DNA from 3 places in the Pseudomonas sp. GW821-FHT09H03 genome. Region 3 is predicted to be linked to each of the others. Evidence: riboswitches for the same ligand, from Rfam matches in the RefSeq annotation. Region 3 holds a riboswitch; each other region holds the start of a gene.
What was found. A riboswitch is a leader RNA that binds a small molecule or an ion and turns the genes downstream of it on or off. The one in region 3 is predicted to bind cobalamin.
Positions count from the first base shown of each region.

Region 1: another riboswitch for cobalamin. It lies ahead of cobO (cob(I)yrinic acid a,c-diamide adenosyltransferase); the one in region 3 lies ahead of AC07OG_RS09330 (CbtB domain-containing protein).
Region 2: another riboswitch for cobalamin. It lies ahead of AC07OG_RS07965 (ABC transporter substrate-binding protein); the one in region 3 lies ahead of AC07OG_RS09330 (CbtB domain-containing protein).

Region 1 covers NZ_JBWKOF010000013.1:63,422-75,311, reverse strand. The annotation lists gene cobD (threonine-phosphate decarboxylase CobD) at 1-463, opposite strand, end outside; gene cbiB (adenosylcobinamide-phosphate synthase CbiB) at 456-1,364, opposite strand; gene bluB (5,6-dimethylbenzimidazole synthase) at 1,361-2,011, opposite strand; gene AC07OG_RS19010 (cobyrinic acid a,c-diamide synthase CobB) at 2,008-3,408, opposite strand; gene cobO (cob(I)yrinic acid a,c-diamide adenosyltransferase) at 3,405-4,016, opposite strand; cobalamin riboswitch at 4,098-4,332, opposite strand; gene AC07OG_RS19000 (hypothetical protein) at 4,486-5,070, shown strand; gene AC07OG_RS18995 (PQQ-dependent sugar dehydrogenase) at 5,138-6,451, shown strand; gene AC07OG_RS18990 (class I SAM-dependent methyltransferase) at 6,592-7,254, opposite strand; gene AC07OG_RS18985 (C40 family peptidase) at 7,273-7,809, opposite strand; gene AC07OG_RS18980 (C40 family peptidase) at 7,976-8,611, opposite strand; gene hda (DnaA regulatory inactivator Hda) at 8,834-9,538, opposite strand; gene AC07OG_RS18970 (AI-2E family transporter) at 9,768-10,841, opposite strand; gene AC07OG_RS18965 (DUF2066 domain-containing protein) at 10,876-11,890, opposite strand, start outside.
Region 2 covers NZ_JBWKOF010000004.1:287,574-299,463, reverse strand. The annotation lists gene AC07OG_RS07985 (glycoside hydrolase family 94 protein) at 1-1,227, opposite strand, end outside; gene AC07OG_RS07980 (trimeric intracellular cation channel family protein) at 1,545-2,153, opposite strand; gene AC07OG_RS07975 (ABC transporter ATP-binding protein) at 2,294-3,085, opposite strand; gene AC07OG_RS07970 (FecCD family ABC transporter permease) at 3,082-4,086, opposite strand; gene AC07OG_RS07965 (ABC transporter substrate-binding protein) at 4,095-5,102, opposite strand; cobalamin riboswitch at 5,245-5,439, opposite strand; gene AC07OG_RS07960 (acetyltransferase domain-containing protein) at 5,472-6,644, opposite strand; gene AC07OG_RS07955 (methyltransferase) at 6,826-7,812, opposite strand; gene AC07OG_RS07950 (iron-containing redox enzyme family protein) at 7,809-9,161, opposite strand; gene AC07OG_RS07945 (NnrS family protein) at 9,382-10,569, shown strand; gene AC07OG_RS07940 (CopD family copper resistance protein) at 10,580-11,020, shown strand; gene AC07OG_RS07935 (hypothetical protein) at 11,143-11,457, opposite strand; gene gudD (glucarate dehydratase) at 11,566-11,890, opposite strand, start outside.
Region 3 covers NZ_JBWKOF010000005.1:237,624-245,748, forward strand. The annotation lists gene nfuA (Fe-S biogenesis protein NfuA) at 1-219, shown strand, start outside; gene cobM (precorrin-4 C(11)-methyltransferase) at 502-1,248, opposite strand; gene AC07OG_RS09320 (cobalamin biosynthesis protein) at 1,332-1,745, opposite strand; gene AC07OG_RS09325 (CbtA family protein) at 1,742-2,449, opposite strand; gene AC07OG_RS09330 (CbtB domain-containing protein) at 2,461-2,652, opposite strand; cobalamin riboswitch at 2,771-2,995, opposite strand; cobalamin riboswitch at 3,189-3,401, shown strand; gene cobW (cobalamin biosynthesis protein CobW) at 3,505-4,572, shown strand; gene cobN (cobaltochelatase subunit CobN) at 4,576-8,125, shown strand, end outside.

The sequences.
Region 1 (11,890 bases), on a different contig from region 3:
GAGCCAGTCGCGAGTGCCAGTCGAGCAAGCGAGCGGGCGTCAGGCTCAACCCCGTGGGGTTATTCGGATTAACCACCACCAGCACGTCGAGGCTGTCCAGGAAGAAGTCGACTTCATGCTCCAGCACTTCGCGCACGATGTAACCGTTGCGACGCCATGCTTCGGCATGCTCGGCGTAACAGGGCGACAACACGCCGACCTTGCCCGCACGACGCAAGCGCGGCAGCAGTTGAATGGCCATTTGCGAGCCGGCCACCGGCAAGGCCTGCAAGGTGCCGTAATAATCGCAGGCAGCCTGCTCCAGTCCATCGTCGGTTTCCGGCAAGCGCGCCCAAGCCCGCAACGGAATGTCCGGCACCGCAAAAGGCCAGGGGGCAAGGCCGGTGGACAGGTCGAGCCATTCGGCTTCGTCTATGCAGTAATCGAGCGCCGCCTTGCGCAATCGTCCACCGTGCTCAAGCATAAAATTCGGCCCCTATGCACAGGATCAGCAGCCATAACCATACCCCGCGCTGGACCAATTGCCAGCCCCGGTCGATCGAGTCGGCATCCGCCGGCAAGCCTTCGCCCAACTGTGGACGCTGATGCAGTTCGCCGTGATAAATCGCCGCCCCACCCAGCTCCACGCCCAGCGCCCCGGCTCCCGCCGCCATCACCGGACCGGCGTTGGGGCTGTCCCAGGTCGGCCCCTGGGTGCGCCAGCATTTAAGTGCCAGCCGGGTTTTGCCAAGCACAGCGTAAGTCAACGCCACCAGCCGCGCAGGGATGTAGTTGAGAACGTCGTCGATCTTCGCCGCTGCCCAGCCGAAGCGCTCGAAGCGCTCATTGCGATAACCCCACATCGCATCCAGGGTGTTGCTCAAACGATAGAGCACGACGCCCGGCGCTCCGGCCACGGCAAACCAGAACAACGCGGCGAACACCGCGTCACTGCCGTTTTCCAGCACTGACTCGGTGGCGGCACGGGCGACCTCGGTTTTATCCAGGTCAGTGGTCTTGCGGCTGACCAGATAGCTCACCCGGGTGCGCGCCTCCTCCAGGTCATCCCTGCGCAGCGCTCTGGCAACTGGCTCTACATGCTCGCCGAGACTGCGCATGCCGAGCGCGCAATAAAGCGCGAGGATCTCGACAATCCAGCCAACATAAGGCGCCCAGGAAAATGCGGTGGCCAGCAGAGTCAGCGGCAATACGGCGATCACCCAGGCGGTGACGCCATGGCTGCGCCAGCCACGCCCACCACCATTGAAACGTTGCTCGACGCGCTCGGCAAAACGGCCGAACGCCACCAGCGGATGCCAGCGTTTGGGTTCACCCAGCAGCGCATCCAGCGCCACTGCGGCGACACTCAACAACGCCACACTCATTGACTCACTCCCCAATAATTTTCGTACAGCAGTTCGCTCAACGGACGCGCTTGCGCCCAGCCTTCGAGTACCAGCATCGGCGCTGGATAGAATTCTTTGACCGGCCCCAGGCACAGCACCGCGAGGGGTTTGGCGCCGGGTGGCAATTTCAGTAGATCGGCCAGCGCCTGCGGTTCGAACAGAGATACCCAGCCCATGCCCAGCCCTTCGGCGCGGGAGGCCAGCCACAGGTTCTGAATGGCGCAGGACAACGACGCCATGTCCATTTCCGGCAGGGTGCGGCGGCCGAAGATATGTCGCTCGCGATCATCCATCAGCGCGGCGACCAGCACTTCGGCGCAATCGCTGATGCCTTCGACCTTGAGTTTCATGAACTCATCGCTGCGCTCGCCGAGTGCTTCGGCGGTGCGGATACGTTCTTCTTCCACCAGTTGCCGGATCTGCCCGCGCAGCGTTCTGTCGCCGATGCGGATGAAACGCCATGGCTGCATCAGGCCGACGCTGGGTGCCTGGTGTGCGGCTTCGAGCAGGCGCCGGAGCAGTTCGGGCTCGACGGTGCCGCCGCTGAAATGGCGCATGTCGCGGCGTTCGGCGATGGCGCGGTAGACGGCGGCGCGTTCGGCTTCGGAAAAGGCGTTGTCAGTCATGGCCTCTTCGCGGGCAAGCCCGCTCCCACAGGGTTCTGCATTTCTTCAGGCAATACATCAATCCTTGTGGGAGCTGGCTTGCCAGCGAAGGCGGCTTCAGGCTCGGGGGCAAATAGTGCGGCAATCGCTGATGGGTTGGATGGAAAATAGAAGTGCACGTAGGAAGCCGTCATCCGCCCCTCGCGATAAACCGCCTCGGCCCCACGTCCGCCATTCGGGCTCAAGCCTCGGGCAATCGGCTCAAGTCCAGTGGTGGTCAGCGAATGGTGATACGTGTGCCCACGCAGCACGCCCTCTGGCAACTCCACCGCTTGCAACGCCAGCGCCGCCAGACGCTTTTGCATGACAGCCTCACCCGGCAACAAACCGACCAGTTCGGCGCGGGTGCCCTCGACATCAGTCAACGAGTCGAGCAGGTAAAGCATGCCGCCACACTCGGCCAATAGCGGTTTACCAGCTGCATGGTGGGCGCGGATCGCCGCCAGCATCGACGTGTTCCGCGACAGCGCCACGTGATGCAATTCCGGATAACCGCCCGGCAGATACAAACTGTCCGCCTCAGGCAAACCACTGTCGCGGATCGGCGAAAAGAATGACAACTCGGCGCCCATCGCGCGCAGCAGATCCAGGCTCGCGCCGTAGGTGAAGGCAAAGGCTTCATCACGGGCGATGGCAATGCGCACGCCGGCCAGTAACGGTTCGACTTCAAGCACATCGGGAGTCGCAAACTCTACCGCCGGTGGCAGCGCTACTTCGCAACTGCTGGCCAGGGCGTCGGCCGCGGCATCGAGACGCAAGTCGAGATCGTTCAATTCACTGGCCTGGACAAGTCCCAGGTGCCGGCTCGGCAACTCGATCCCGGTCTCACGGGACAAGGCACCATACCAGCGCAACCCTTCGGTGAGGCTGCCTTCGAGCAATTGCGCGTGACGCTGGGTGCCCACGCGGTTGGCCAGCACTCCGGCAAACGGCAAGTCCGGTTGATAACGCGCCAGACCCAGGGCCAGCGCGCCAAACGACTGCGCCATGGCGGTGCCATCGATGACACCCAACACTGGCACACCAAAATGCCGGGCCAGATCGGCACTGGACGGCGTGCCATCGAACAGGCCCATGACCCCTTCGATAAGGATCAGGTCGGCCTCGCCGGCGGCTTCCCACAACAGGCGACGACTGTCCTGTTCACCGACCATCCACATGTCCAGTTGATACACCGGCGCACCGCTGGCGCGTTCGAGGATCATCGGATCGAGAAAGTCGGGTCCGCACTTGAACACCCGCACCTTGCGTCCTTGATTGCGATGCAAGCGGGCCAGCGCGGCGGTGACGGTGGTCTTGCCCTGACCGGAAGCCGGCGCGGCAATCAGCACCGCCGGACAATGACGGGATTGCTTCACAGCTCGACGCCTTTCTGCGCCTTGATCCCGGCCTGGAAGGCGTGCTTGATCATGCCCATTTCGGTGACGGTGTCGGCCAGCTCGATCATTTCCGCTTTCGCGGCGCGGCCGGTAACCACCACGTGTTGCATGGGCGGACGGGCCTGCAGGTCGCTGAGCACCAGATCGAGGTCGAGGTAGCCGTGCTTGAGGGCGATATTCAATTCATCGAGTACTACCAGGCCTATGGCAGGGTCACGCAGCAGCTCGCGGCAAACCTGCCACGCCGCTTGCGCGGCGGCGATGTCGCGCTGGCGGTCCTGGGTTTCCCAGGTGAACCCCTCGCCCATCACATGAAAGCGCACCTGCTCGGGGAAACGCCGGAAGAACAGTTCTTCTCCGGTGCTGTTGCGTCCCTTGATGAACTGCACCACGCCGCATTGCATGCCATGGCCCATGGCGCGCGCGAGCATGCCGAAAGCCGAACTACTCTTGCCTTTGCCGTTGCCGGTCAACACCAGCAACAGGCCGCATTCATTCGGGGAATTGGCGATGCGTTCGTCGATCACGGCTTTTTTGCGCTGCATGCGCGCCAGGTGACGTTCGTCACGATCGGGGGTATCAGTCATGGGGGAGCTCTCCGTTGAGTCTGGATAACGGCGGGCAGGCACAAGAATAGGTGGCAACAAGCCTGGCATCGCCCACCGTGATGCCACTGGATGAATCAGGCCGGTCTCCGGGCTCATGAGCGGCTTTGCGCCAGGCTGCGCGCCTTCCCATGTCGACAATGGACACAGTGGCTCAAGGCGCAGCTTTCACTCATTTACCGTTGCGGGGGCAGCGCCGGGATTGTGGGCTTTCGAACCCATCGAAGGCTCACTCACCGGCTTCCCTGTTTCACTCTGTCGACCCAAGCCACAGAGCACCTGAAACAAGCCGCGAAGGTTAGAGGGTTGGGGGTGGAGCGTCAATTAAAGCCGGGACGCTGGAGAGCAATTAAGTGCGCTGATCAATAATCCGACAGCGATCTTGTGCCTTGGCCCCAGCAGTGATATCAAAGCGCCATAAATTTACTACACAATAACAAGGGTGAACCCCATGCAAGGCATGATCATCAGCAATCCGAAGCTGGAATTCCTGCGCCCGGCGCTGGAACGCTGGTTCGACTGCATCGACCGTTACAACGCCATACGCGGCGACGGTGAAACGCCGTACTGGCACGACGAAAAGGCCAATCTTGGATTGCTCTCCGTGGCAGCCTGGATGGCCGAAATGGTCACCCTGCAACAGACGCAAACCCGCAAACAGACCGAAGAAGGCGAACGCAACAGCCGCGCCGATCTGTTTCTCGCGACACCCGACACCCGTGCCTACATCCAGACCAGCCAGCGCTGGCCACGGGTCAACAGCCTCAATGTGACTCAGGCATTGCTCGACGTCACCAGCGATGCCAGGCGCCTGAGTCATGCCAGCGAGCTGAAACTGGGCTGCCTGTTCGTCGCCCCGCACAAAGCCCAGCAGGGTGCCACGCCGGAAGAGCTGCAGGACATGGTCGACGACCTGCAAAAGGAGCATACCTGCGCCGTGGCTTGGTACTTCCCCTACGCCTATCGCAAGTTGCGCAACGAGGCCGGCAACTACCACCCCGGGATTGCCGTGCTTTTCAAAGAAGCTCGCACCTGAGGCGTTGAACCTTCGCGCGATAACGCTTCTCTATGATTAGAAGAAGGTATTCATAGGGAAGCCCAGCATGCGCACCTCCCAGCTCTTTGTCATGATTACGCTCGTCGGTGGGCTCGCCGCCTGCGGTGAAAGCGCCAGCCTGAAAGTCGCCGACGGCACCGGGCCGTCCCCCCAGCTCCCGCAACCCAACAAAACCCTGCTGCCGACGATGAACATAGCGCCGGCAACAGGCTGGCCGCAGGGCGCGAAACCGGTCGCCGCGACAGGAACTCAAGTGGCGGCGTTCGCCGAAAACCTGGACCACCCTAGATGGCTGTACGTGCTGCCCAACGGCGACATTCTGGTGGCGGAAACCAATGCGCCACCCAAACCCGATGATGGCAAGGGCGTTAAAGGCTGGGTAATGAAGAAGGTCATGGGTCGCGCGGGTGCTGGCGTACCGAGCCCGAATCGAATCACATTGTTGCGCGACAAGGACCACGACGGCGTTGCCGAAACCCGCACAGTGTTCCTGCAAAACCTCAACTCGCCGTTTGGCATGACCCTGGTCGGCAACGACCTGTACGTGGCCGACACCGACCGCCTGCTGCGTTTTCACTATGAAACCGGCGATACGGTGATCAAGGCGCAACCAATCAAAGTGCTCGACCTGCCGGGCGGCACGCTGAATCACCACTGGACCAAAAACGTCATCGCCAGCAAGGACGGTAGCAAGCTGTACGTTACCGTTGGCTCCAACAGCAACGTCGCCGAACACGGCATGGACAAGGAAGAGGGTCGCGCGGCGATCTGGGAAGTCGATCGCACCACCGGCAACCAGCGGATTTTCGCCTCCGGCCTGCGCAACCCCAACGGTATGGACTGGGAACCGAAAAGTGGCGCGCTGTGGACGGCGGTGAACGAGCGGGACGAGATCGGCAGCGACCTGGTGCCGGACTACATTACCTCGGTCAAGGACGGTGGCTTTTACGGCTGGCCGTACAGCTACTACGGCCAGCACGTCGACGTTCGCGTAGACCCGCAAAACCCGCAACTGGTGGCCAAGGCCATTGCTCCGGATTATGCCGTCGGCCCGCACACGGCCTCCCTGGGCCTGACCTTCGCCGAGGGCAGCAAGCTGCCTGCGCCATTTACCCAGGGTGCTTTCATCGGCCAGCATGGCTCATGGAACCGTAAGCCGCACAGTGGCTACAAAGTGATTTTCGTGCCCTTCAACGCTGGCAAACCCGCCGGGCCGCCGGTTGATGTGCTGACCGGCTTCCTGAATGACGAGGAGCAAGCCATGGGTCGGCCGGTAGGCGTGGTGATAGACCGGCAGGGTGACTTGCTGGTGGCCGATGACGTGGGGAACAAGGTGTGGCGGGTGTCGGCGGTCAAATAACCGCGACGCGCCCTTAACTGTAGGAGCGAGCATGCTCCGGGCGGCGTTCCGACGATGAACTCAAGAACACCGCGGGGTATCAGACTCCCCGCGTTATCGTTAACGCCCATCGCGAGCATGCTCGCTCCTACAGAGGGGCGCTAGCGTTTGCGGCAAAGGGTAAGCCCATCCCCCAACGGCAACAACGACAGATCCACCCGGGCATCCTCCTTCAACGCACGATTGAGCGTCTGGATGGCACGGGTGTCCGCACTCTCGGGATCGCTCTCCAGCACCCGCCCACTCCACAGCGTGTTATCGAAAACCACCAACCCGCCTGATCGCAACAAACCCAAGGCATGCTCCAGGTATTGCGGGTAATTGGCCTTGTCAGCGTCGATGAATACCAGGTCGAACTGCCCGCCCTGCCCTTGCCGTTCAAGCTCGGCCAGGGTTTGCAGCGCCGGCGCCAGGCGCAGGTCAATCCGCTCGGCGAGGCCGGCCTCCTGCCAGTAACGGCGTGCGGTAGCGTTGTAGTCCCCCGGGATATCACAGCAAATCAACGCACCGTCCGCCGGCAAAGCCGCCGCCATGCACAGCGCGCTATAACCGGTAAAGGTGCCAACCTCCAGCACACGCCTGGCACCGGTCAGTTTCACCAGCAGAGCAAGAAACTGCCCCTGCTCCGGTGCCACCTGCCAACGCGCCATGGCTAACGCCTGGGTTTCATCGCGCAGGCGCTCGAGCAACGGCGTTTCGCGCAGGGAAACATCGAGCAGGTATTGATACAAAGCGTCGTCAAGGTTGAGTGTGCGGGCGGTCATGGCCACAACCTCGGGCTACTACGGATTACGCGCCAGGTGCTCAGGTTCCAGCACACGCTTGGCACTCAGATAGGCCTTCTGCCAATACGCCTTGGACAAACTGTCGAGCTTGACCGTGCCACCCGTGGCCGGTGCGTGCACGAAGCGTCCCTCGCCGACATAAATCCCGGCATGGCTGACCTGGGAGCCGCCATTGGTGGCGAAGAAGATCAGATCGCCGGTCTGCAGGCCTTCCTTGCCCACGTTGGCCGCTCGCATGGAGATCATTTCGCGAGTGGTCCGCGGCAAGGAGATCCCCGTGACATCACGGTACACATAGGCGATCAACCCACTGCAATCAAATCCGGAATCCGGTGTGTTACCTCCCCAGCGATAAGGTGTACCCACAAGGCCCAGGGCGCGAAACAGCACATCTTCCGCTTCAGGTGAAAAGGCTTGTGAGGATCCGAATACGATGGGCGCGCGAACCACCGGCGCAGGAGGCGGTGTGCGACTGGCGCAGGCGCTGAGCAGCGCTGCGAAGCAGATGATTGCGAGGCGGGCCGAGGTCATCATTAGCAGTGCATCCTGATCTGGCTGCGGCTTTTTTCTGCCGGGAGTGCAGAAAAGAAAACCGCCTGCGTGTCACGCAGGCGGTTTGCCATCATTCGTAGATCAGAATTTTAGCGGCTACGCGGCAAACTTCAAGTAAGACTTTAAGTTAACCCTACAAAATGTCGGATTACTTGCGCGCCGTGACGATTGCAGGGCTTGCCGCCGGAGCCATCGCAAGGGCGCGCTTGGCTTCGATGAAGGTCTTGCTCCAGTAGCTGTCGCCCAGGCTATCGATGCGCACACCACCGCTGCGGCGGCTGCTGGAGTGGATGAACTGGTTGTCGCCCAGGTAGATGCCGGCGTGACTGACGCGACCGCGACGACCATTGGTAGCGAAGAACAACAGGTCGCCCGGCTCAAGCTTGCTGCGCGATACCAGCGGCGCATCGACGTTGATCATTTCGCGAGTGGAACGCGGCAGATTCATGCCCGCCTCTTCGCGGAACAGGTAACCGATGAAGCCACTGCAATCGAAGCCGGCTTCTGAGGTACCGCCGAAACGGTAACGGGTACCGATCAGGGACATGCCACGTTCGAGGATGCTGTCAGCCAGAACCGGGAGCTGGTACGACTTGCCATCGGCGAAGTCAGCCAGTTCTTTTTCAGTGGCCAGCTCTTCCTGAAAAACGCTGGAAGACTGGGCGGTAACAGAATTTTTTACCTGCTGTTGCGGGGCTTGCTCGGACACCGGAGTGTGGGCAGCGCAACCAAACAGAAGGGTAACGAGTGCGAGAGGCACGAGGGGTGCGAAGCGATTTAGCATGGGCACGACCGTGGCTGAAGTTGTAAAGAAGCCGAGACTATGCCCGCTATCAACCTCATTTGCAAATTCAATCAATCTTTTTGTGACTTATCAGTTTCTCGTTAACATCTAAGCGCTTAAGCCCATTTTGAAAAGTCGCGCAGCCTGCAACCCTGCAGGAAAGCGTGTTTTCTGGCGCCTGAAATATGCCGAGCCGGCCAAAAGCCCCGGTTTTAGCGGGCTCTACCAGCCCAGGGTTTCTTTGAGGAACGGGATGGTCAGCTTGCGCTGAGCCTGGAGCGAGGCCTGATCGAGACGCTCGAGCAACTCGAACAACGCACTCATGCTGCGGGTACCGCGAGTGAGGATGAAATGCCCGACTTCGTCGGTCAGGTGCAGACCGCGACGTGAAGCGCGCAATTGCAGGGCACGCAATTTGTCTTCATCGGAAAGCGGACGCATCTGGAAAATCAGCGCCAGGGTCAGGCGGGATTTGAGATCCGCCAGCTTGACCGGCAATTCGCGAGGCGAGGTCGATGCTGCAATCAGCAGACGTCGGCCACTGTCGCGCAAGCGATTGAATAGATGAAACAGTGCTTCTTCCCAGTCGGCTTTTCCGGCCACCGCCTGCAGATCATCCAGACAGACCAGCTCGTATTGTTCGAGGTTGTCGAGAATCTCAATGCCGCGATCGAGCAATTCAGCCAGCGGCAGATACACCGCAGGCTCCCCCAACTGTTCGAAACGCAGGCAAGCCGCCTGCAACAGATGCGTACGCCCTACCCCGTCCTTGCCCCAGAGGTAGATCAGGCTCTCGGTCCAGCCGGCGTCGGCTTCGCACAGCCGCTCGACATAGCCGAGTGCAGCGGCGTTGGCGCCTGGGTAATAGTTGATAAAGGTGGCGTCGTCACGCAGACGCACACCTAGGGGCAGCTGAATCGGTTTCATGCTGACTGAACAGTTCCAAAGGAACCGTTAGTGGCCTCTGTGTAAAGTTTGCGAAGTTTATACCCGTGAAGCTGGCCGCACAATGCGACAGACCACAAGCAAAATCAAAGGTTTGCGTTAACGCACTGGTTTTATGACAGTTTCTTTGGCGGTACATGTGACAGTCAGATGACGGACAAGGGCCACCCCGGCATCAAACCGGGTAGCCCGATGAACCCCGGCGACAACCTTATTGCCCAGGCCCCTCTACGTTGCCATAGGCATTTGAAACCTTATATAGGTCATGCATATGTCGCACCAGCACCATGATCACCGCCGCAACGGGCAACGCCAGCAGCACGCCGGTAAATCCGAACAGCTCACCACCGGCCAGAATCGCGAAGATCACTGCCACCGGGTGCAGGCCAATCCGGTCGCCCACCAACAGCGGCGTCAGCACCATGCCCTCCAGCGCCTGGCCGACCATGAAGACGGCGGCGATGCCCATCATCGGATACAGATCGCCACCAAACTGGAACAGACCCGCGATCAATGCCGCGCCAATGCCGATGATAAACCCCATGTACGGCACAATCGCGGCCAGGCCGGCAATCATCCCGATCAACAGCCCCAGCTCCAGGCCCACCAGCATCAGGCCGGCGGAGTAAATCACGCCCAATGCCACCATCACCAGCAACTGCCCGCGAATGAACGCACCGAGTACTTCATGGCATTCATCCGCCAGGGCGACAACGCGCTCTTCGCGATCACGGGGCAGCAGGCCGCGGATCTTGGCCATCATCAGATCCCAATCGCGCAGCAGGTAAAAACTGACCACCGGAATCAACACCAGATTGGCCAGCCAGCCAATCAACGCCAGGCCTGAAGCCGTTGCTTGCGTGAGTACCACGCCGACAATGTCGGATGTCTGGCCCACATGCTCGCTGATTGCCGCCTTGAGCTTGTCGAATTTCCAGAAACCTTCCGACAATCCGAACTTCGATTGCGCCCAGGGCAACGCCGTATGCTGCAGCCAGTCGAGCATTTGCGGCGCCAGCTCATACAAATGAAACAGCTGCCTGGCAAGCATTGGCACCAGCACCAACAGCAGCGCGCTGAAGATCAGGGTAATCAGCGCAAACACCGCGACCACGCTCCAGGTCCGTGACAACCCGGCCTTCTCCAGCCGGTCGACCACCGGATCAAACAGATAAGCCAGCAGCAACGCCACCAGGAACGGCGTCAGGATCGGATGCAGCAACCAGATAAAACCACAAAGCAGGAACACCCCACCAAGCCAAAACCACTGCCGCGTATCGGCCATGCACAACTCCTGCTTTTATATAAGGGAAGAAAAACTACCAGCGAAAACTCAACTGAGGCGTAGGCGCAGGCGCAGGCACAACAGCCGGTGCCGAACCGTCTGCCGCAGGCTGAGCCGGGGCTGGCGGCGCACTCACCGGCTGCTCCTGCAACCTCGCCAGCGACAGTTGCGCACGCAACTGGTCGGCGCTGCCATTGACCCGATAGAGAATCCGCTCGCCATTGACGCTTTGCACACGCCCGCCAAAGGGCTCCAGCAACCGCCCAAGCGTCGCATACCGCTCAAGGTTCATGCCCTGAACCTCGAGCAATTGCTGCCCCGTAGCGCCCGGCTTGGCGACGAATCGCGGCGCCAGGCGCTCGTTGACCGCCAGCATGACTGCATCGGCCACACCGGCCTGATCAGCACCCTGAACGCTGCCTGCCTCTTTCTGGTCGCCCAGCCACAGCCGCCAATTGGCTTGCCATTGCCCACCTTCCTCACGGGCATGCACCGCCAGCAACGCATCGGCGTTGTAGCGCTCGGAGGCAGCATGCAAAGGCGCCGGATCGGCGCTTTCCAGGTTCGGCGCGGTGGCTACTATCTGCTCATTCAGGTCCGCCAGCGGCAGACGCAAGGGCAAACCACGGTGTTGGGCCGCCCGCCGCAGCGCCGCCGCGCTGGCCTGACCGTCACCCACCAGGCTGGTTCCCTCGGCAGATTCGTTCAGCCACCAGCCCAGGATCGACGGCCGATTAGCGCCCCACATGGGTAATCCGGCACGGCGCAAGGCCTGCTCGGTGGTGCCCGGATCGAAATCGACTTTCAACACTTCCGGTGGTCCGGCATCAAAGCCGTACTGGCTGATGATTTGCTGAGGGTCTTTGCGAATGGCCGCCAAACCCGGACTTTGCGCGGCTTTTGGATCGCCGGTCAGGCGCACCACCAGCGTATCGAGTGCCCGCTGAGTGGCCTGATCGCGCTCCTCTGCGGACTGCCCATTCACCGGCTCGCGCACCTGATAAAGGCCTTTGACGGTTTCTGCATGGCTGATCAGGCTGAACAAGGAC
Region 2 (11,890 bases), on a different contig from region 3:
CCGGGCGTCGATGCGGCGCTCCAGGGTTGGCAGCCCGGCGCTGATCAGGTAATAGCCGACGTGGCGGGCCAGCAACGGGCAGGGGACCGTGGCGGTCCCGGCTGTGGCGAGATCGATCGCGGCGCGGGCGACCTGGATTTCCGATAATTGGGGGCTGCTTCGGGCCAGGCGTTCAATGACATGCCGGTAGCTGTCACGGGTAGCGAAATCCATGGTCGGGTAAATCGCCGCCGGGTCTTGCGCGAGAATCTGTTCGACATGACTCATCGATTCGACGAACTCGCGCCAGTCGGTGGCGGACAGCAGGCGCAAGCTGCCGATGCTGTTGCCGATGGACACCTGATCCGCGGCCTGTTGCTGCGCATCGAGCTGCACCTGGCGTTCGATGCTCGAACCGGTCTCGCTGAGCATCTGCTCGATCCAGCTCAGCGGCAGGGCCAGGGCTGCGCTCTGACCCTGCAGGCTGCGGGTCAGTTCGGCGACAAAAGCCGGGGTCATCGGCGGTGTGGAGCGGGCCATATCGGCAACGGTCAGCACCACGCTCTTGATATCCCGTTCCGAGGTTTCGATCAGGCGCTCGGCCCAGTCATCGGCGAGGTTTCGATCGTCGGCGTTGGCCATGACCCGCGACGCCACGCGACGCAGGTTTTCGATCAACGCCAGGCGCAACATGATCGGGATCGCCCACAGCTCTCCCAGTGCCAGAGGCATCACCGTCTGGTAGGCATCGATGAAGCGACTGAGGGTTTGCTCATCGACTCGGCCGTCGCCATGGGAAATGGTCTCCAGCGCGATGTCATAGACCCTCGGCAGCCCGGCGGACGGGCCGTTGATCAGGCGTGGCAACTCACGGCTGTAGCCTTTGGGCAGGTGCGTGCGGGCGGTGCGGATGTGGTCTTCGATCAGAAAGTTATTGTCCAGCAGCCACTCTGCTGCCGGCGTTACCCGTCGGCTGGACATTTGCGCGTGGGTCAGCGCCGAGCAGCTGCGTTTGAGCAGTTGTTCGTTGTCATCGAGTCGACGCAGCATGGCGTCCTTTGCGGACAACGCGCTCAGGCGATGCTGTCCGGCCAGGGCGATACCGTGGCTGGCCATCTGATCGGCGTTAATCAGCTCCGAGCGTAATATCGGCTCGTATTCGAATCGGGGGCGGGACAAATGACCGGTTCGCCAAAATCCGGACGAACGGGGAAACACCTTTTGCATGCGTGTCCATATGCTGTTCATAAGGTCCTGATCCTGGAATGCCTGAATACAAATGCGCGTGTTGCGGCAGGTGCGCCAGTCCATTGCGTGCGCACCGGGCAGCACGTGCTGGACGTACCTTTTGTACCTTGAGTTTGACGATTGGCAGGGGTGTTCGTCTGTTCGCTGGCGAACATAGGCAGGATGAAGGCGACTTGCAGCCCTGGGGCTTTATTGCAGGCAAAAAAAGACCCGCGATGGGGGGGGCGGGCCAGGAATCACAAAGGAGTTGGGTTAACCCTACGCCGGTGAATGTGAAATTATCGTGATGGATGGATGGCTGACGATGTTTGGCGGGCCTAGCCTTGGCTGGTGGATAAAATAGCCGGCATTTGCAGTTCTTTGTAAATGGCAAGAAACCTCAAGGAAGAGGTGAATATCAGGGCCAGCCAACCGGCGATCTGGATTGACCCGAATACATCGCGTAACAAGACATACAAAATGCACCCCAGCAGGATCGGTGTGGCATAGATCTCACGTGACATCAACAACGAGGTTCTGCCGGCCAGCACATCGCGAGCGATGCCTCCTCCGATACTGGTCAGTACACCCATCATCACGGCAAAAGGCGCAGCAAGTTGTAGTCCCAGCACTTTCTCGGTAGCCACTAATCCAAACAGAGCGGCCGCGAATCCATCGAGGTACAACAACAGGCGATAACGTTGCTGGAATCTCTTGGTGAGGAAAAAAGCCAGCAATGCGGCACCGCCGCCGACCCAGATGTAGTTGAAGTCTGCTATCCAGAAAATCGGTTGATCGAGAAGTAGATCGCGAATGGTGCCGCCACCAATGGCAGTAATGATGCCCAGTACCACGGCGCCGAATACATCGACCCCCACCTTGTGAATAGCCAGTACCCCGGTAATGGCGAATACCGCGGTGCCCAGCATTTGCTGAAAATACAGCATCCGTCACTCCGTTTTCAGGCTGGCCATCTCGAGAGTGATGGCGGTGTGGGCGTGCGGTTGTGATTGTAGCTGATGGCTGGCCGCCAGCTATTTGCGCTGAAGGGCTTTCGCGGGTCATCACCCTGAGGCGCGGCACCCAGTCACCAAGAGCGAAATCGCAGGATTTTCGCTCCGTCAAACGGGTCAACGAGATAGTGCGCGTGGACTCCGAACGTCTGCAAAAGGCGGTGCGGGGTCAGCACTTCAAGCGGTTTGCCCAAGGCAACGAGGCGTCCACGTTCCAGCACGGCCAGACGATCGCAGGTGAGGGCCTGGTTGAGGTCATGCAGGGCGATCACCGTTGTCACGGGCAATGCGTGAACCAGATTCAAAATCCCTATCTGGTGCTGGATATCCAGGTGATTGGTTGGCTCGTCCAGCAGCAGGATGCGCGGGCACTGAGCCAGGGAACGAGCGATATGCACACGTTGACGCTCTCCGCCAGACAGGCTGCGCCAGGTTCGCGTGGTCAGATGCGCCGCATCCACGTTGCGCAGCGCTTGATGAACGATCTCGGTGTCCTTGGCCGACCACGAGCTCAAGGCAGACAGCCAGGGTGTTCGGCCCAGGGCCACGGCATCAAATACACTGATGGCATCCAGGGTATCGGCCTGTTGCTCAACCAGCGCCAGGGTTCGCGCTATGGTTCGTCTTGACTGTGCCTTGAGGCATTGGCCGTCGAGATGGATGCTTCCCCGGCTTGGCATGCGCACGCCGGCCAGCAGCTTGAGCAGTGTGGATTTTCCCGAACCGTTGGGCCCGATAAGGCCCAGGGTCTCGCCGTGGCGGATGTCCAGGTGGATCTCGTCCAGTAATTCAATGTCGCGAATTTGCAATCCGAGGCCGGAACAGCTCAATACAGGCTGGTCGATAAAGGGCATGGCAGCATTCATCGGGCATTCCTTCGGCCGATCAGGATCAGGGCGAACACCGGCGCTCCGACCAATGCAGTAATCACGCCGACCGGGATAACCTGGCCTTTTATGAGGGTGCGGGAGAGCACATCGGCGGCAATCAGAAACACGGCACCACCCAGCGCGCTGGCCGGTAGCAGGCGTGTATGCCCGGTACCCAGCAACAGCCTTGCGGCGTGGGGAATGACCAGACCGACGAAACCTATGGAGCCGACAATCGACACCATCACCGCCGTCACCAGTGCGGCGCAACTGATCAGCAGAAATTGCACGCGACGTACGGCAATGCCGAGCGAGGCGGCGGAGTCGGTACCAAAGGTGAAGGCATCCAGCGCGCGACGGTGCCACAGGCAAACGGCCAGACCGGCCATGGCAGCGGGAACGGCCAGCCACACCGAAGGCCAGCGCACACCACTGAGGTTGCCCAGCAACCAGAACATGATGCCGCGTGCCTGTTCGGAGCTGGCCGACTTGGTGATCAAAAATGCAGTCAGCGCATTGAACAGCTGCGAACCGGCAATCCCCGCCAGGATGATCTGACCGGTACTGCCAGGGACACCGCTGGCGCGCCCCAGTAAAACCACGACAGCAAAGGCAGCAACGGCTCCGGCAAACGCCCCGACCGACATCGAAATGGCTCCGGCACCGATACCGAGTAACGCCACCAGAACGGCCCCCGTCGAAGCGCCCGCGGAAATGCCGAGCAGATAGGGATCGGCCAACGGGTTGCGCAACAGCGATTGCAGGATCACCCCGCAGGTCGCCAGGCCCGCACCGCAAGCTCCTGCGACCAACGCGCGGGTCAGGCGGTAGTTCCAGACGATGCCTTCGTCGATGGGGTCGAGAACATAGCCGGCATTCCACAGTTTGTTGGCCAGCACCTGGAGTACCACGCCGGGTTCGATGCTTGTTTCACCGATAGCGACACCGGCAACCACGCTTAAAAGCAGGGCCACCAACGCCAGCAGGGTACGAATCAGCGCTGCAGTCATTTTGGCAGGTCGTAGCTGTTGATGGCCGTTGCCAGGGCTTGCAGCCCATCGAACATTCTCAGGCTGGCCTGCATGGCCATGGCGTCGAGGATGATGATGCGGTTGTTTTTTACCGCGTCCATGTTGCGGGTTACCGGATCGCTGTGCAGGAATGCCAGCTTCTTTTGGTAGTCGTCAGCGGGGAAACGACGGCGATCCATGCGGGCGATGACCAGGAAAGTCGGGTTGGCTTTTGCGATGGTTTCCCAACCGACCGTTGGCCACTCTTCGTCGGACTGCACCACATTGCGCACACCCAGCGTTTTGAGCATGAAGTCTGGAATGCCTTTGTGACCGGCGACATAGGGGTCGATATCCAGACTGGCACTGGAAAACCACACCAGTGCACTGGTGTGGTTCTTGTCTTGCACTGCGGCAACGGACCTGGCCAGACTGGCCTTGAGTTGCGCGTTCAACTGTTGGCCACGGGCCTGAACATCGAAAATCCTGGCCAGCTCAGTGATGCTTTTGTAGATGCTTTGCACACGAAACGGCGCCAGGCGAGTGCCGTCGGCACCGACCAGGTTGTCCTTGGATTCGCAATCCGAGGGCATGAGGTAAGTGGCGATTCCCAGTTCGTGAAACTGCTCGCGGGTAGCGACTGCGCCTTGCGGGCCGACCATCCACTCCAGCTCGACAGCGACCAGTTCCGGTCGTTTGCCGATCACCGACTCGAAACTCGGCTCGTTATCCGCCAGGCGTTCGATCTTGTCGTTTTGCCCCTTGTACTTATCCAGCACATCGTTGAACCACAGAGAAGTGCCGGCCAGTTTGTCACCCAGCCCGAGGGCAAAGAGCATTTCGGTGCCGGCCTGGCCGATCGTGACGGTTCGAGCCGGTGCGTGTGGGAAGGTCAGCGTGGCACCGCAGTTCTCGACCGTCAGCGGATATTCAGTAGGCGCGGCACAGACCAGCGAGCAAAGACCCAGGCCAGCGAATAGGGTGACAAAGCGGGGCAACAGCATGATGCATCTACATTTGAACCGTACACGGAGCAAGGGTGCACGGTCTGGAAACACATCATCGAACGCTGCCAAAAAGCAGGGCAGGGCGATCACCTGAGTGACGCGCGCGCAAGGATGTCCTTCCCGGACACCCCGCCGGTCAGTGATTGTTACTTGGCCGGCAGGTCTCCTGACTGATGCGTCATCGCATGCTCCAGCCTTCCCGGGGTTCAATCCCAGTGGCAGTTCAGGAGCACGCTCAGCACCTACAGTTGCGGGGGCAGTTCCGTTTGATGCGTTGCACGCATCACGGATTCCCTATTAATCCCATTTGGAAACCGGCGGCGGCATGTTAGTCGATCATGCCGCCCGAGGCGAACCCTCTCTGGATCAGAAGTATTTGAGCCAGCCGATATCACGACGGCGGGCCTTCACGGCGGCAAACCAGCGCACAGGCAGATACAGCGCGGCGGCCAGCAGCACCGCCGTCAGCCACACCGAAAAAATGCTATCGAAACCGAAGTAGTCGCTCTGGTTCAGACCGAACAACGCGACGCTGGTCAGATAGAGCACCTTCAGCACATAAAGGTGCAGCAGGTAGAAGAACATCGGCGCCGCACCAAACACCGCCAAAGCGCTGATCCACTGGCGTTGCCGAGCCCGCTCGAAGCCAAGAAGCAGCAACAGGCCCACCCCGAGTGTCAGCGCAAGGAACAGCAGAGAAGGTGGGTACTTAGTGATGTTGAAGAAGCTCATGAGGGTCTGTGTGGTGGTTTCATGCACCCTCCATTGCGCCTCGCCATACCCGTTGACCAGGCGCAGTGCGACAAAGCCCAAAAGCGCGCCGGCACCCCCCAGCAACAGATGGCGTTGACGCAGGCGGGCAGAGGCTGAATGCGCGAACCAGGGGCCGATGCAATAACCCAGGGCGATGACACCGATCCACGGCAGCACAGGGTAGGAGCTGCGCAGGCGCAGGCCGTCAGAGAACTCGATCCAGCCGCGATCATGCAAAATGGCCCACGGCAGGTGCATGGCTGATCCGACCGGGAAGTGCAGCGGATCGAGCAGGTTGTGCCCGGCGACGATGACCGCACCCACAACCCACAGAATCGGCCGCGGCAGCCAGACCAGCGCAGCAAGGGCAAGCATGCTCACGCCAATCGCCCAGATCACCTGCAGGTAAATCACATGGGGCGGGAACTGGAAGGTCCAGGCGAAATTCACCAGCGTGAACTCCAGCAGAACCAGGAACAGGCCACGCTTGAAGAGGAACATCGACACCGCGTTCCGGCCCTGGTGCTTTTCGCCGTACAGGTAAGCGGACAGTCCGGTGAGCAGCACGAACACCGGCGCACATAAATGGGCGAGGGTGCGGCTGAAAAACAACGTCGGCTCGGTGGTGTCGATGGCCATCGGGTCAGCCACCTGGCGGTGCAGAAAGAACGTCTCGCGTACGTGATCCAGCAGCATGAACAGGATCACCAAACCCCTGAGGGCATCGATGGACATCAGGCGTTGACTGGCGCGGGTGGCGGGTGGGGTTTGATAAAGGGTTGTCATTGAAAGCCGCAGGCAAGGGGGGGATAGCGCTGCCAGTTAACGGCCGGCAGTCAATATAATGTTATTATATAACATAAAATAATCCGAAGGCGACTCTTTCAAGGGGGGCTGTGCGCTCCCCTTCAACACTCATAAAAGCCAGTGGGAGGACCAAGAAGGGGAGATGCCATACCTGCAAGACCTACTGTCTTTTGGTTACGATAAGCACGACCGCCGCAATTCTCTCGACTTCCCTGTAGATATCCGACTCCAGTTCCTCTCCAAAGACGTCGGGATCCATCTCCCGATAGCTCCAGGCCAGTCCCGGGCGGTCAACCAGCGGCAGCGCCTGCTCAAGAAACAAATCCACGCCCTCTACACAAGGCGCGCCGGTATACAGAATCACGCTGCCTCCCGGCGTCAGGCGCTCGATCGCCTGGGTCAAAATACGCACCGATAACTCCGAACCCAAATGCTCCCCGCCATGTCGGTAGGCGCGACGTTGAGTGTCTTGCATGTATGGTGGGTTGGCGACGATCAGGTCAAAACAGCCTGTTGTTCCTGCAAGGATATCGCTGTGGCACGCGCAAACATTATCGACCCCTGCAAGCGAAGCATTGACGGCGGTGAATCTCAGGGCCAGGGGATTGATATCCAGTGCCGTGACCTGAGCGTCCGGTCGTGCCCTGGCGATCAGAATGGCACCGACCCCGCTACCGCAACCAATGTCCACTGCCGTCTGGATCGGATGCACGGAAGATTGCAGGAAGCCCTCCACTGCCTGAGCGAAACGATAGGTGTCGGGGCCGAAAAAAACCGAGTCGTGAGCCTGGGTAGGAAAACTGGAATGAACCAGGAGCAAATCGTCGAGGCTCGACCAGCGTACGCCACTCACCCACATGTCAGCCTGGGGGTGCAGGAAGCCACTTTGAAATAGCGCCTGATGCTCTTGCGCCCCAAGCAAACCGGCCTCGAACGGGCGACTCCAGCCGAAGATATCTCTCAGATTGTGCGCCGTGCGGTTTTCCTCTCGTCCATTGACCCGCAGGTGAGTCAATGGCGTCACCGTCACGAACCGATATTGCTGTTGCTGTAGACGTTGCCCCAGATGCAGCAAGGCCAGGTCTTGACTGTGGTGTTCCGATACAGCCGTGTTCGCGCTCGAGTCGCAAAGGTCGGATCGATTCATGATGTCAGTGACCCTTGAGAAAGACGTTGAGAGTAGATTCTGGTAGCGGCCAGACCTTCGGGTGTCGGGTGCGAGTCGGGACCCATCAGCGCAATAAGCTCTTCAACAGACGCCAACAGCAAAGCGGGTGACGACGCGCTCGGCGAAACTCTGCTATCGCGCCGAGGAAAGCGGTTGCGAAACGGATTGGCTGCTTCGCCTTGCCAGTCACCTGCAATCCAGTCATTCAACAGCTGTTTCTCGTAGCCATTGAACACACCGAACATGGCGGCGCCCGGACCCTCGACAAGCTGCCAGAAGCGGCTGTCCCGAGGGTCTTGATGGCGCTTGATCCAGCCCCTGTTTTCCAAAGCTGCAAGCAACTGCCGGCTTTGGCCAGGGGTGGCCAGCCACTGGTTGATGGTGCGGCCTTCGAGGCGACAGTAATCTGAATGCATGTGCTGGCCAAAGGTGCTCTTGGTCTCGAGCATGGCGACCAGTTCCTGCTCAAGCTCAAACGAGTGAATGACGTCCGTGGAGTTTTTTCCGAGATCATTGAGCAGATAGCCGGCGCGCAGGCGTTCCAGAAATACAGCCTTCGTTTCGTCGTTGGGCAAGAAATTCAAAACCGCTTCCACGGCCTTGAGTGCATGCCCGGAGCTGGCATTGTCGATGGTGACATGCAGCGTAAAGTAGTAAGGGTCGATACCCAGTTCGTTGAGTTCGAAAGCCGTGATCAGAAGATGCAAGGGCAGTTGTTCGTAGCCAAGGTTGTAGCCAAGCATTTCTGGCAGGAAATCATCTGACAGCCTTCCCAGTGCCAGTTGTATCGCCCCTTGTAGATAGAACGCGTCATCGAGCGGGGCGTGCGGCGCACAGTCGTGCTCAGTGAGCAGGTTACGAAAAAGCAGGACGTGATTGAGAGCGGGTTCGCCGTCGCCCAGTTCCTCGAGATAGGTGCGGATCAGACCGCTGTATCTCCAGTCATCGACGTGCTGGGTAGTGCCATATAGCCACGCCCCGTCCACCAGTTTGCTCGGTGCCACATGTTGCAAGAAATACAACGCATGAGCTTTGTTGGTGAAGAATTTCCTGCCTTCCCCAGCGCGTCGACCTTCCAGGTAGGTGCGGTAACGCTCGGCGACGGCCTGGCTGTTGTGTGCAACCCAGCCGGGCAGATCTGCCAGACCGATTGGCAGGTTGGCAGTGAGACACCTCGCAGCCTGCAATTGATCCTGCAGGTAGCGACGCACAGTCTCCTCCTCGACTTCACCCGGTGTCCGGATCAGCCGGGTATACAGCGAAAAATGGGCGCCCAAGGCTATTGGCGTCTTGGATGAATGCTCGGAATGAATCTGTAAGGACGTCATGGCAGGCCTGCTGACTTTTCTCGGTATGTAAGTCAGAGAGGCCCGGTATTACGAAAATTCAAAAGAGTTGAAAACTTGCCGATGGTCGACAGCAAAATGGTTCATTGCTGGATTGCGGACGCATAAGGCCGAGTTTTGATGTGTGTCATATCGGCTATCAACAATACTGTAAGACTGAAGCGACTTTCGCACCCGCGAAGGCCAGCCTGTTGGAGAGACCATGCAGATTCTCGACAATCGCAAGGCGGTGGGTACGTGGCCATTGCTACGCCTGGGCTTTCGTCCTTTCTTCCTGCTGGGCAGCACGCTGGCTGCCCTGGTGATAGCGTTATGGGTTTTCGCCATGCAAGGCTACAACTTCTGGGGCCCGCCCTTGGGTGGTTGGCTGGCGTGGCATCGGCATGAGCTGATCTTCGGTTTTGCCGGCGCGATCATTGCCGGTTTTTTGCTGACTGCGGTACAGGCATGGACGGGGCGCTCCAGCCTTGGCGGCAAGCCGCTCGGCGTACTGGTGGCGATCTGGTTGGTGGCGCGGCTGGCATGGTGGTCGGGCTCGCCGCAGTTGCTGTTGCTGGCCAACCTGCTGTTCTTTGCCAGCGTGGCATTGATCATGGCGCATTTGCTTTGGGCCGTGCGGCAAACGCGCAACTACCCAATCGTGGTGGTGCTGGCATTGTTGCTGGGCGCCGATGCGCTGACGTTGCTTGGGGTGCTGCAGGCAAACGACGCCTGGCAGCGTCAGGGCACCTGGGCTGCCGTCTGGCTCGCCGCGGCGATGCTGGGATTGATTGGCGGACGGGTGATTCCATTTTTCACCCAGCGTGGTCTCGGACGAGCTTGCGCCGTCGAGCCCTGGGGGTGGCTGGACAATGCTCTGTTGGTTGTCACTGCCTTGGTGGCGACTCTGTTTGCGTTGGGAGTTGCTCTGCAGGCGCATGCGTGGCTGGGTCTGGTTTTTTCCGCCTTGGCCGTCGGCCACGGCATTCGCCTGGTGCGCTGGTTTGATGGCGGCGTGCTGCGGGTTCCCCTGTTGTGGTCACTGCACCTGGCGTATGCCTGGCTGGTGATTGCCTGCATCAGCATGGCGCTCTGGCATTTCGGACTTCACGGCGGTATCAGTCAGGCGCTGCACGCCCTTACGGTCGGCGCTTTGGGCGGCTCGATCCTGGCCATGCTGGCGCGGGTTTCCCTAGGTCATACCGGACGACCGTTGCAGCTGCCACGGGGTTTTACCCTGGCATTCATGCTGCTCAACCTGGGTGGCCTGTTCCGTGTGCTGGCTGTCGGTGTCTGGTATCAGCCCGCGATCTGGTTGGCGGCTATCTGTTGGGTCGGCGCATTTGTCCAGTATCTGTGCTGCTATGCACCCATGCTCTGTCGTGCTCGCGCTGATGGTCAACCCGGCTGATGGAGAAAGTATGAGTTACCTATTGTTGAAGTTCATTCATTTGACGGCGGCGGCTTTCTTCATTGGCGGGGTGTTCTTCGAGGTGATGATCCTCAGTCCCGCAGCCCGCCAGCTGGATTTGGCGCCTCGCGAGCAGTTATCGAAGGCTCTGGGCGCACGGGCACGCCGTGTCATGCATTTGGTCGTGCTGGCGCTGTATGGGGCAGGACTGGGGTTGGCATGGCAGTATCGAGCAGTGCTGCGCGATCCTTTGACCGGCAGTTTCGGCACCTTGCTAGCGCTGAAAATCGGCCTGGCCCTGAGTATTCTGGGCCAATTCGGCTATGTGGTTTATCTGATGCGGACGGGGCAAATGACTGCGCAACGATCCCGGCGGATCCACCTCAGCGTGCTGGTGCATATGCTTGGCATCCTGTTTCTGGCCAAGGCGATGGTATTGCTGTCCTGGTGAGGGTTTGCATGCGTGGCGATCGGAGGGCCGACCTGTGCGGCTGACCGAGGGTGGAACCGATCCGCGCCTTATTCGCCGGCAGGGAACAATGATTGCTTGCGCCCGCCCATAGATGAATGCGGTTAGTGCCGCAAGTTGAGGTACCAATCGGCATAGGGGGTATTCGAGACCTGATACCGATTGAAGTCAGGGGATCCGTCGTTCCACCACACCGGCCCGCGCTCACCAAGCGCCACCTTCGCTGAGTGAACGCCAGCTCTGGCTTCTTTCATCTGCTGGACATCGCCAGAGGCTTTCGCTGCCTTTACCTCACGACGAGCTGCCATCAGGTCGTTGACCAGGCGCTGGCGCACATCGTCATTGAGCGATGGATTGGCGCAACGCCACAACTGCCCTTTGACCACGAAGTAGCGACCGTCCGGTGTTGTCGGATTCATATCTTTGAATCTCCACGATGCCAGGGGAGGGGCACTTTGCGTGCCCCCCCCCGTAGCGCCAGGTTGAAGCTTTAAATTACTTGGGTTACCCAGCGTCTGATCTTTGGATCAGCGTACCAGGCAAGGCTGCTTGTTGTTAAAGCTCCAGCCAGGAATCAGGAACTGCATCGCGACGCTGTCATCCCGCGCGCCGAGTCCCATGCCTTTATACACTTCGTGGGCCTTGGCCACGGCGTCCATGTCGATGTCTACCCCGAGGCCATGCCTTGACGGAACCTTCACGTAGCCACCTTCGATTTTCAGCGGCTCCCTGGTCAGGCGCTGGCCGTCCTGCCAGATCCAGTGTGTGTCTATCGCGGTGATTTCTCCCGGTGCGGCGGCGGCTACTTGAGTGAACATGGCCAGGGAGATATCGAAGTGATTGTTGGAGTGC
Region 3 (8,125 bases):
AACCCGGGGCTGGCCAGCCACGGCGGCCAGGTCAGCCTGATCGATGTGGTTGAAGACGGCATTGCCGTCCTGCAGTTCGGCGGCGGTTGCCAGGGCTGCGGCCAGGCTGACGTGACCCTCAAGGAAGGCATCGAGCGTACTTTGCTCGAACGTATTCCTGAGTTGAAGGGTGTACGTGACGTGACCGACCACACGCAGAAAGAAAACGCCTACTACTAAGGGGTTCGCTGCGGCATGAAAAACGGCGCCCCGTGAGCGCCGTTTTTTTATGGGTGATGGATATCCTGTGCTGAGGGGCTTGCCTGTGGCGAGGGGGCTTGTCGGACCGCCGCACCGCCCCGCTCGGCGGCGAAGCCGTCGCAGTACCTCAATGCAAGGTTTATCTGGATGAATGCCGGGGGCCGCTTCGCGCCCCAGCGGGGGCAAGCCCCCTCGCCACAGGTAAGCCCCCTCAAGTCTCCTTACTACAGGCAAACCCCCTCACCACTGGGGCAGGCGTGCTCAAGGTCTGTAAAGATGCGCATGCCCGGCGCGATACAGCGACGACTCGCTGAAATGATCACTGCCCAGCACCCGACCCACCAGGATCAACGCGGTGCGCCGAAACCCCTTGGCCTCAACCTTTGCGGCAATGTCCGCCAGCGTCCCCACCACCCAATCCTGATCCGGCCAGGTCGCCCGGTGAATCACCGCAATCGGGCAATCGGCACCGTAATGCGGCAGCAATTGGACCAGGATTTTCTCCAGATGATTGACCCCCAGGTGAATCGCCATGGTCGCCCCGTGCTGCGCCAGGCTACCCAGTTCCTCGCCGGCAGGCATCGCGGTTTTGTCGGCGAAGCGGGTAAGAATCACGCTCTGGGATACGTCCGGCAGCGTCAGCTCTGCACCCAGCAGCGCCGCGCAGGCCGCCGTGGCGGTGACGCCGGGGACAATTTCGAAGGGAATATGCAGTTCGCGCAGGTAGCGGATCTGCTCGCCGATCGCGCCATACAGGCTCGGGTCGCCGGAATGCACCCGCGCGACGTCCTGGCCATTGGCATGGGCGGTCCTGATCAGCTCGATGATCTGTTCCAGGTGCAGTTCAGCGCTGTTGACCACCTGCTCGGCACTATGACCCTCCAATACCGCAGCAGGCACCAGCGAGCCGGCATAGATGATCACCGGGCAGCTGCGAATCAGCCGTTGGCCCTTGACCGTAATCAGTTCGGGGTCGCCGGGGCCTGCGCCAATGAAGTAGACGGTCATGCTCGGTTCCTGTGGCAAAAAACGGCTGGGCAAGGCTTCAGATGAAGAATGCTCATGATCGAAGGTGGGGATTATCGGGGATTTTATGCCGCGCCAGCCAATGCCAGGGTTGCCTGGGCATATTTTTGTCGCGCAATCAGCAGCTTTGCCGGCGCCTGGGCCAGTTGTTCGGCCAATGCCAGGGCGGCGCTTTCCGCTACGCCGTAGCAGCCGGTGCGTTCGAAGGCGATTTGCGATTGATGAGTGAGATGTTGCTCATAGGCGGCAAGTTGTTCGCTGCTGAAGTAGGTCACCGGTAGCCCAAGCTGCGCGGCCAACTCGTTCAGGGCCGGCTCTTCGCGCTTGAGATCGATACTGGCCAGGGCCTTTATTTCATGCAATTGGATCTGGTGTGCTTGCAACGCCTGCTCCAGCAGCGCCAGCAGCGTACTGACCGGGCAGCCGCGCTGGCAGCCCAGGCCGACCACGAGGGTCGGCGCTGCGCTGATGTCACTCATGCGTGGTATTGGCCATCGCTTTTGCGGCGGAACAACCAGGCGCTGATCAGGCCCAGGGCCAGCCAGAACGCCACGTTGGTCAACTGCGAAGCGATTTTGAATTGTGTCTCCAGCGCCTCTGGAGCGAGCATCGAATGCACTTCAGGTTGCGGCGCACCAATCAAATGGGGAACGGCGAGAGTGGCGACACCCAGGGCTTTCATCAGCCAGTGACGGCCGAAAACGATAAGGGCGATACCGACAGCCGTGCAAGCCGCGGTGCCGATCCACCAGAGCTGACGTTGCGCCAGGTCGGCCGCCGCGGTGCCCGGCAGTTCCGGTGGCAGGCCGAGGGTTGGCGCGAGCACGAAAGTCGCATAGCCGGCCAGGCCCCAGAGCAGACCCTGGGAAGTCCTGGTCGGAGCGCGCAAGGTATACAGGCCGGCCAGCATCAGGGCGAAGCCGACGGCCACCACCAGATTTCCCCCAGTGGTCGACAGCACGCGCTGCCAGCCGTCTTGCGGCTCCCAGGCTTCGGCGTCGTGGGTGTGGGCGGCGTTGGCGCCCCCTGCGTGTTCATGGACTTCAACGGCGGCCGGCTCGGTTATTTCGTAGGTCTCGGCCTGCAATATCAACGGGGCCACCCAGAAGCTTTGCAAGAGGGTCAGCAGCAGGGCGGCCAGAAGCCCGGTGAAACCTGCGGTTTGCGCGATACGCTTGATCATGTCGGCAGCTCTCAATGGCACGGAAAGGCAGAGCTGTGGCGGGTATCGTGAGCGGCGTTGTGCACCGCTTCGATGTGCGAGAAGCCGGCGAAGTAAACAAGGGACGCACCCAGGATCGACGCGCAGACGGCGGCGGTCAGACGCTGGGTCAGGGTCGTGGTGGTGCTGGCGGTGCTGTGGCCGGTGCTGCTGATGATCGACATGGCGTTTCCCTTTGTTCTGTCAGCGGGAACAAGAACGCATGCAGAGCCCTGCACGAGCGAGCGCGCAGAAGTTCAAACAGCGCCCGCCCACCGCGGGTTGTTGTTCAGAGACCGTACTGGTCACTTTGTGTTGCGGGCCGGTCTCCGGGCTCACGAGGGGCGCAGGCATCGCCTGAACCTGCAAGCATCACCTTCCCACGCCATATCGGCACAGTGGATCTGACGCTTCACTCGCTTACCGTTGCGGGGGCAGCACCGGACTGACATGGCTTTGGAGTAAAGCACATGATTCACCGGTTTCCCGTTTCACCCTGTGAAGGGCACCCGTAACAAGCGTCTAGGAGAGCATGGGCGGGGGTTGGGCGTCAATTGGCAAACGTTCTCATCGCAAACCGTGTCGCACCCTTCGCGAGCAAGCCCGCTCCCACATTTGACTGTATTTCCCTGACAGAACTCGGCCGAATGTGGGAGCGGGCTTGCTCGCGAAGGCGACGCCGCAATATCAATGTGAACATTGACCCGCCCCCGCACGATGCGTAGCCTTGCGCTTTCGAGGTTCTTCGGCGTTTGCCGAAGCTAAGAAGGGAACGCGGTCAATGCCGCGGCTGCCCCCGCAACTGTGAACGGTGATGTTCGTTGCCACGCCACTGCAGGCTCTCCATGAGGCCGGCGGGAAGGCGCAGCGAATGCCAGGTCGCCAAGACCGGCACACCGTCAGCCAGGAGACCTGCCTCGATACAGATTCTGACTTTCAACCGGGCGGGGTGATCCGGTGGCGAATTCTTCCAGGCACGCGCGTGCGCGTTGCCGGTCGTCGTCCCGTATGCCCGCCACCTTGCCAAAGGGCATCCGATGAAAACACTGGCCAAACTCCCCGTCACCATCGTCACCGGCTTCCTCGGCTCGGGTAAAACCACACTGCTGCGGCACATGCTCGACAATGCCCAGGGCCGCCGTATCGCGGTGATCGTCAACGAGTTCGGCGAACTGGGTATCGATGGTGAAATCCTCAAGCAGTGCTCAATCGGTTGCACCGAAGAAGAAGCCAACGGTCGTGTCTATGAGCTGGCCAACGGCTGCCTGTGCTGCACGGTCCAGGAAGAATTCTTCCCGGTGATGCGTGAACTGGTCGCCCGCCGTGGTGACCTCGACCATATCCTCATCGAGACCTCGGGCCTGGCTTTGCCCAAACCCCTGGTGCAAGCCTTCCAGTGGCCGGAAATTCGTAGTGCCTGCACGGTAGACGCGGTCATCACCGTGGTCGACAGCCCGGCCGTCGCCGCCGGCACCTTCGCCGCATTCCCCGATCAGGTCGACGCCCAGCGAAAACTCGATCCGAACCTGGACCATGAGTCGCCGCTGCACGAGCTATTTGCCGATCAACTGGCCAGCGCCGACCTGGTGATCCTCAACAAGGCCGATCTCATCCGCCCTGAAGATCTGGCCCGCGTGCGCCTGGAAGTCGCCGAAGAACTGCCGCCAGCGGTAAAAATCATTGAAGCCAGCAGCGGTCGCCTGCCGCTGGACGTGCTGATCGGCCTTGGCGTCGGCTCCGAAGAGCACATCGACAGCCGTCACAGTCACCATGACCATCATCACGATGGCGATGATCATGATGACCACGATCACGACGCTTTCGACTCCATTTCCATTGAACTGCCGCAAGCCGACGAAAGCCTGTTGCTGGATGCGCTGACCCAACTGGTGGTCCAGCACGGCATCCTGCGAGTCAAGGGCTTCGCCGCGATCCCGAACAAACCGATGCGCCTGCTGATCCAGGGCGTGGGCACTCGCTTCGACAAGCACTTCGACCGCCAATGGGGCGCCGAAGAAGCGCGGGTCACCCGTCTGGTGCTGATCGGCCAGGAACTCGACGCCGCTCAACTCGAAGCGCAACTGCGCGCCGCACTCAGCGTGTAAGCCATGCACCTGCTCAGGACCCAGCCCGGCGGCTTCGTGTCGGAGGACAACATTGCCGACCTTGGACAAACCCCCGCCGAACTGGTGATCCTGTGCAGCGGCGATTCCAGCCTGGCGTTGCTCGCCGAAGCGGCGCAGCAGTTGCCCGACGACTACCCGAGCGTGCGCCTGGCCAATCCGATGCAGGTACAGAACCATGCCTCGGTCGACTTGTATGTCGACCAAGTGCTGCGCCACGCCAAGGTGATTCTGATTTCACTGCATGGCGGCATCGCCTATTGGCGCTACGGTGTCGAGCGTCTGGTCGAACTGTCACAGCGCGGCGTGCAGTTGATCCTGGTGCCGGGCGATGACCGTCCGGACCCGGAGTTGAGCGACCTGAGCACGGTGCTTCCTGAAGATCGCGAGCGGCTCTGGCATTTCCTGCGCCAGGGTGGCATGGCCAATGCGCTGGACCTGTTTCGCTGCCTGGCCAATCGATGGCTTGCGCGTGATTATTCATGGTCGCAGCCTCAGGTACTGCCGCGCACGGCGATCTACCACCCGCATACAAGTCCCGCACGACTGAGTGATTGGCAAGCCGACTGGCAGGCCGGCCAGCCAGTGGCGGCGGTGCTGTTTTACCGTTCGCATTTGCAGGCGGCCAACACCGCTTTTATCGACGTGTTCTGCGAGCGCTTGCGGGCAGCGGGGTTGAACCCGTTGCCGATTGCACTGGCCAGCCTGAAAGAGCCCGCCTGCCTGACGGTGGTCGAGGACTTGTTGGATGAAGCTGAAGCAGGGGTGATTCTCAATACCACAGGTTTTGCCCAATCCAGTCCCGAAGCGCCGCATCTGCGACCGTTTCGCCGCAATATCCCGGTGATCCAGGCCATCTGCGCCCAAGACAACGAACCTGGCTGGCGCGCCAGCGAGCAGGGGCTTGGCCCCCGGGATCTGGCGATGCACATCGCCTTGCCGGAGCTGGACGGACGCATCATCAGTCGGCCGATCAGCTTCAAGGACCTGGCGTGGCGCAGCGAGCGCAGTCAGTGCGATGTGGTGTGCTACCGGCCACAACCGCAGCGCATGGATTTTGTCGCAGAACTGGCCCGGCGCTGGGTAGATTTGGCGCGCCTGTCCAACGGGCAAAAACGCATCGCCTTGATCCTCGCCAACTATCCCACGCGCGACGGTCGCATCGGCAATGGCGTCGGTCTCGACACCCCGGCGGCGGCGCTGAACATCTTGCGCGCGCTGCACACCGAAGGTTATCCGCTGCCGGCCGAACTGCCGGACAGCGGCACGGCATTGATCCAGCAGTTGCTTGGCGGCGTCAGCAATGACCTCGACACCCTCGACCAGCGTCCCTGTCAGCAGAGCCTGGCCATGGACGAATACTGGCGGATGTTCAACGCTCTGCCCGAGGCCAATCGTGATGCGGTACTGCAACGTTGGGGCACGCCGGACAATGATCCGATGTGTCGCGACGGGCGCATGATGATTGCCGGCCTGCGGTTTGGTCTGACCTTCGTCGGCATTCAGCCGGCACGGGGCTATCAGGTCGATCCGAGTGCGGTGTACCACGACCCGGACCTGGTACCACCTCATGGCTACCTGGCGTTCTACTTCTGGCTGCGCAACACCTACGGCGCCCATGCCGTGATCCACGTTGGCAAGCACGGCAACCTCGAATGGCTGCCGGGCAAGGGCGTGGGGCTCTCGGAAAACTGCTGGCCTGAGGCGTTGCTCGGTCCGCTGCCGAACATCTATCCGTTCATCGTCAACGACCCGGGCGAGGGCGCCCAGGCCAAGCGCCGTACCCAGGCGGTGATCATCGACCACCTGATGCCGCCGCTGACCCGCGCCGAAACCTACGGGCCTCTGCGCGACCTGGAACTGTTGGCCGACGAATATTACGAAGCGCAATTGCTCGATCCGCGCCGTGCCCGGGAGTTGCAGCGCGACATCCTGCAACTGGTACGTGACAGCCATATAGACCGTGAACTGCAACTGGACGAGGAACTCGACAGCGATGCCGATGCGGCGATCTGGTTGCCGCGCCTGGACACCTATTTGTGCGACTTGAAAGAGTCGCAGATTCGCGACGGTTTGCATGTGTTTGGTGAATCGCCGAGCGGTCGTTTGCGTATCGACACTTTGCTCGCGTTGCTGCGCATTCCAAGGGGCGATGGGCGGGGTGCGCAGTCGAGTTTGCTGCGGGCTGTGGCCAACGCCTTCGCGTTGGGCTTCGATCCATTGGATTGCGCGCTGGCCGATCCCTGGAGCGGTCCGCGTCCGCAGGCCTTGTTGTCAATCACCGATGACCCCTGGCGCATTACCGGCGACACCCGCGAGCGCCTCGAATTGTTTGCCACGCAACTGATCTCGCAAACGATGAATTTCCCCTGTAGGAGCGAGCATGCTCGCGATGGCGTGTCAGTCGACATCAATGTAGCTGACACACCATCGCGAGCATGCTCGCTCCTACAGGAAGCCGTTTGGGCGGACGTAAGTGCCATCCTCGACAACCTGCGCGATGTGGTTGCGCCACGCCTGGACGCCTGCGGCCCGGCAGAAATGTGCGGCCTGCTCGACGCCTTGAGCGGTCGCTTCGTCCCGGCCGGCCCCAGCGGTGCGCCGAGTCGTGGTCGTCTGGACGTGTTGCCCACCGGACGCAACTTTTACTCGGTGGACGTGCGCAACCTGCCGACCACCACCGCCTGGCGCATCGGGTTCCAGTCGGCCAACCTGATTCTCGAACGGCACCTGCAAGACCACGGCGATCATCTGCGTCAGCTCGGGCTGTCGGTCTGGGGCACCGCGACCATGCGCACCGGCGGCGACGACATTGCCCAGGCCATGGCCCTGATGGGGGTGCGTCCGGTGTGGGCCACCGGCAGCCAGCGGGTCGATGACTTTGAAATCCTGCCATTGAGTCTGCTCGATCGCCCTCGGGTGGATGTGACCTTGCGGGTCTCGGGTTTTTTTCGCGATGCCTTCGCCAATCTGATTCGCTTGTTCGATGCGGCAGTGCAAGCCGTCGCCGAGCTCGATGAACCGGACGACCTCAACCCGCTGGCGGCCAAGGTCCGCAGCGAACGTGAAGCACTGCTGCAAACAGGACTGGACCAGGATGCGGCACGGCGCCAGGCCGGCTGGCGCATTTTCGGCGCAATGCCCGGTGCCTATGGCGCGGGTGTGCAGGGCGCCATCGACGGACGCCTGTGGCAGAGCCGCGAGGACCTGGCCGAGGTCTACCTGAATTGGGGTGGCTACGCTTATGGCGGCGCCGACGAAGGCACCGCCGCTCGCGATCAGTTCGCCCAGCGGCTGAGTCAGGTGCAGGCGGTGCTGCAAAACCAGGACAATCACGAGCACGACTTGCTTGATTCCAACGACTACTACCAGTTCCAGGGCGGCATGCTCGCGGCGGTCGAAAGCCTGCGGGGTGAAGCGGCTGCCAGCTATCATGGCGATCACAGCCAGCCGGACTTGCCGAAGATTCGCACCTTGAAGGAAGAGCTCAACCGGGTGATTCGTTCCCGGGCGGCCAATCCGAAGTGGCTCGACG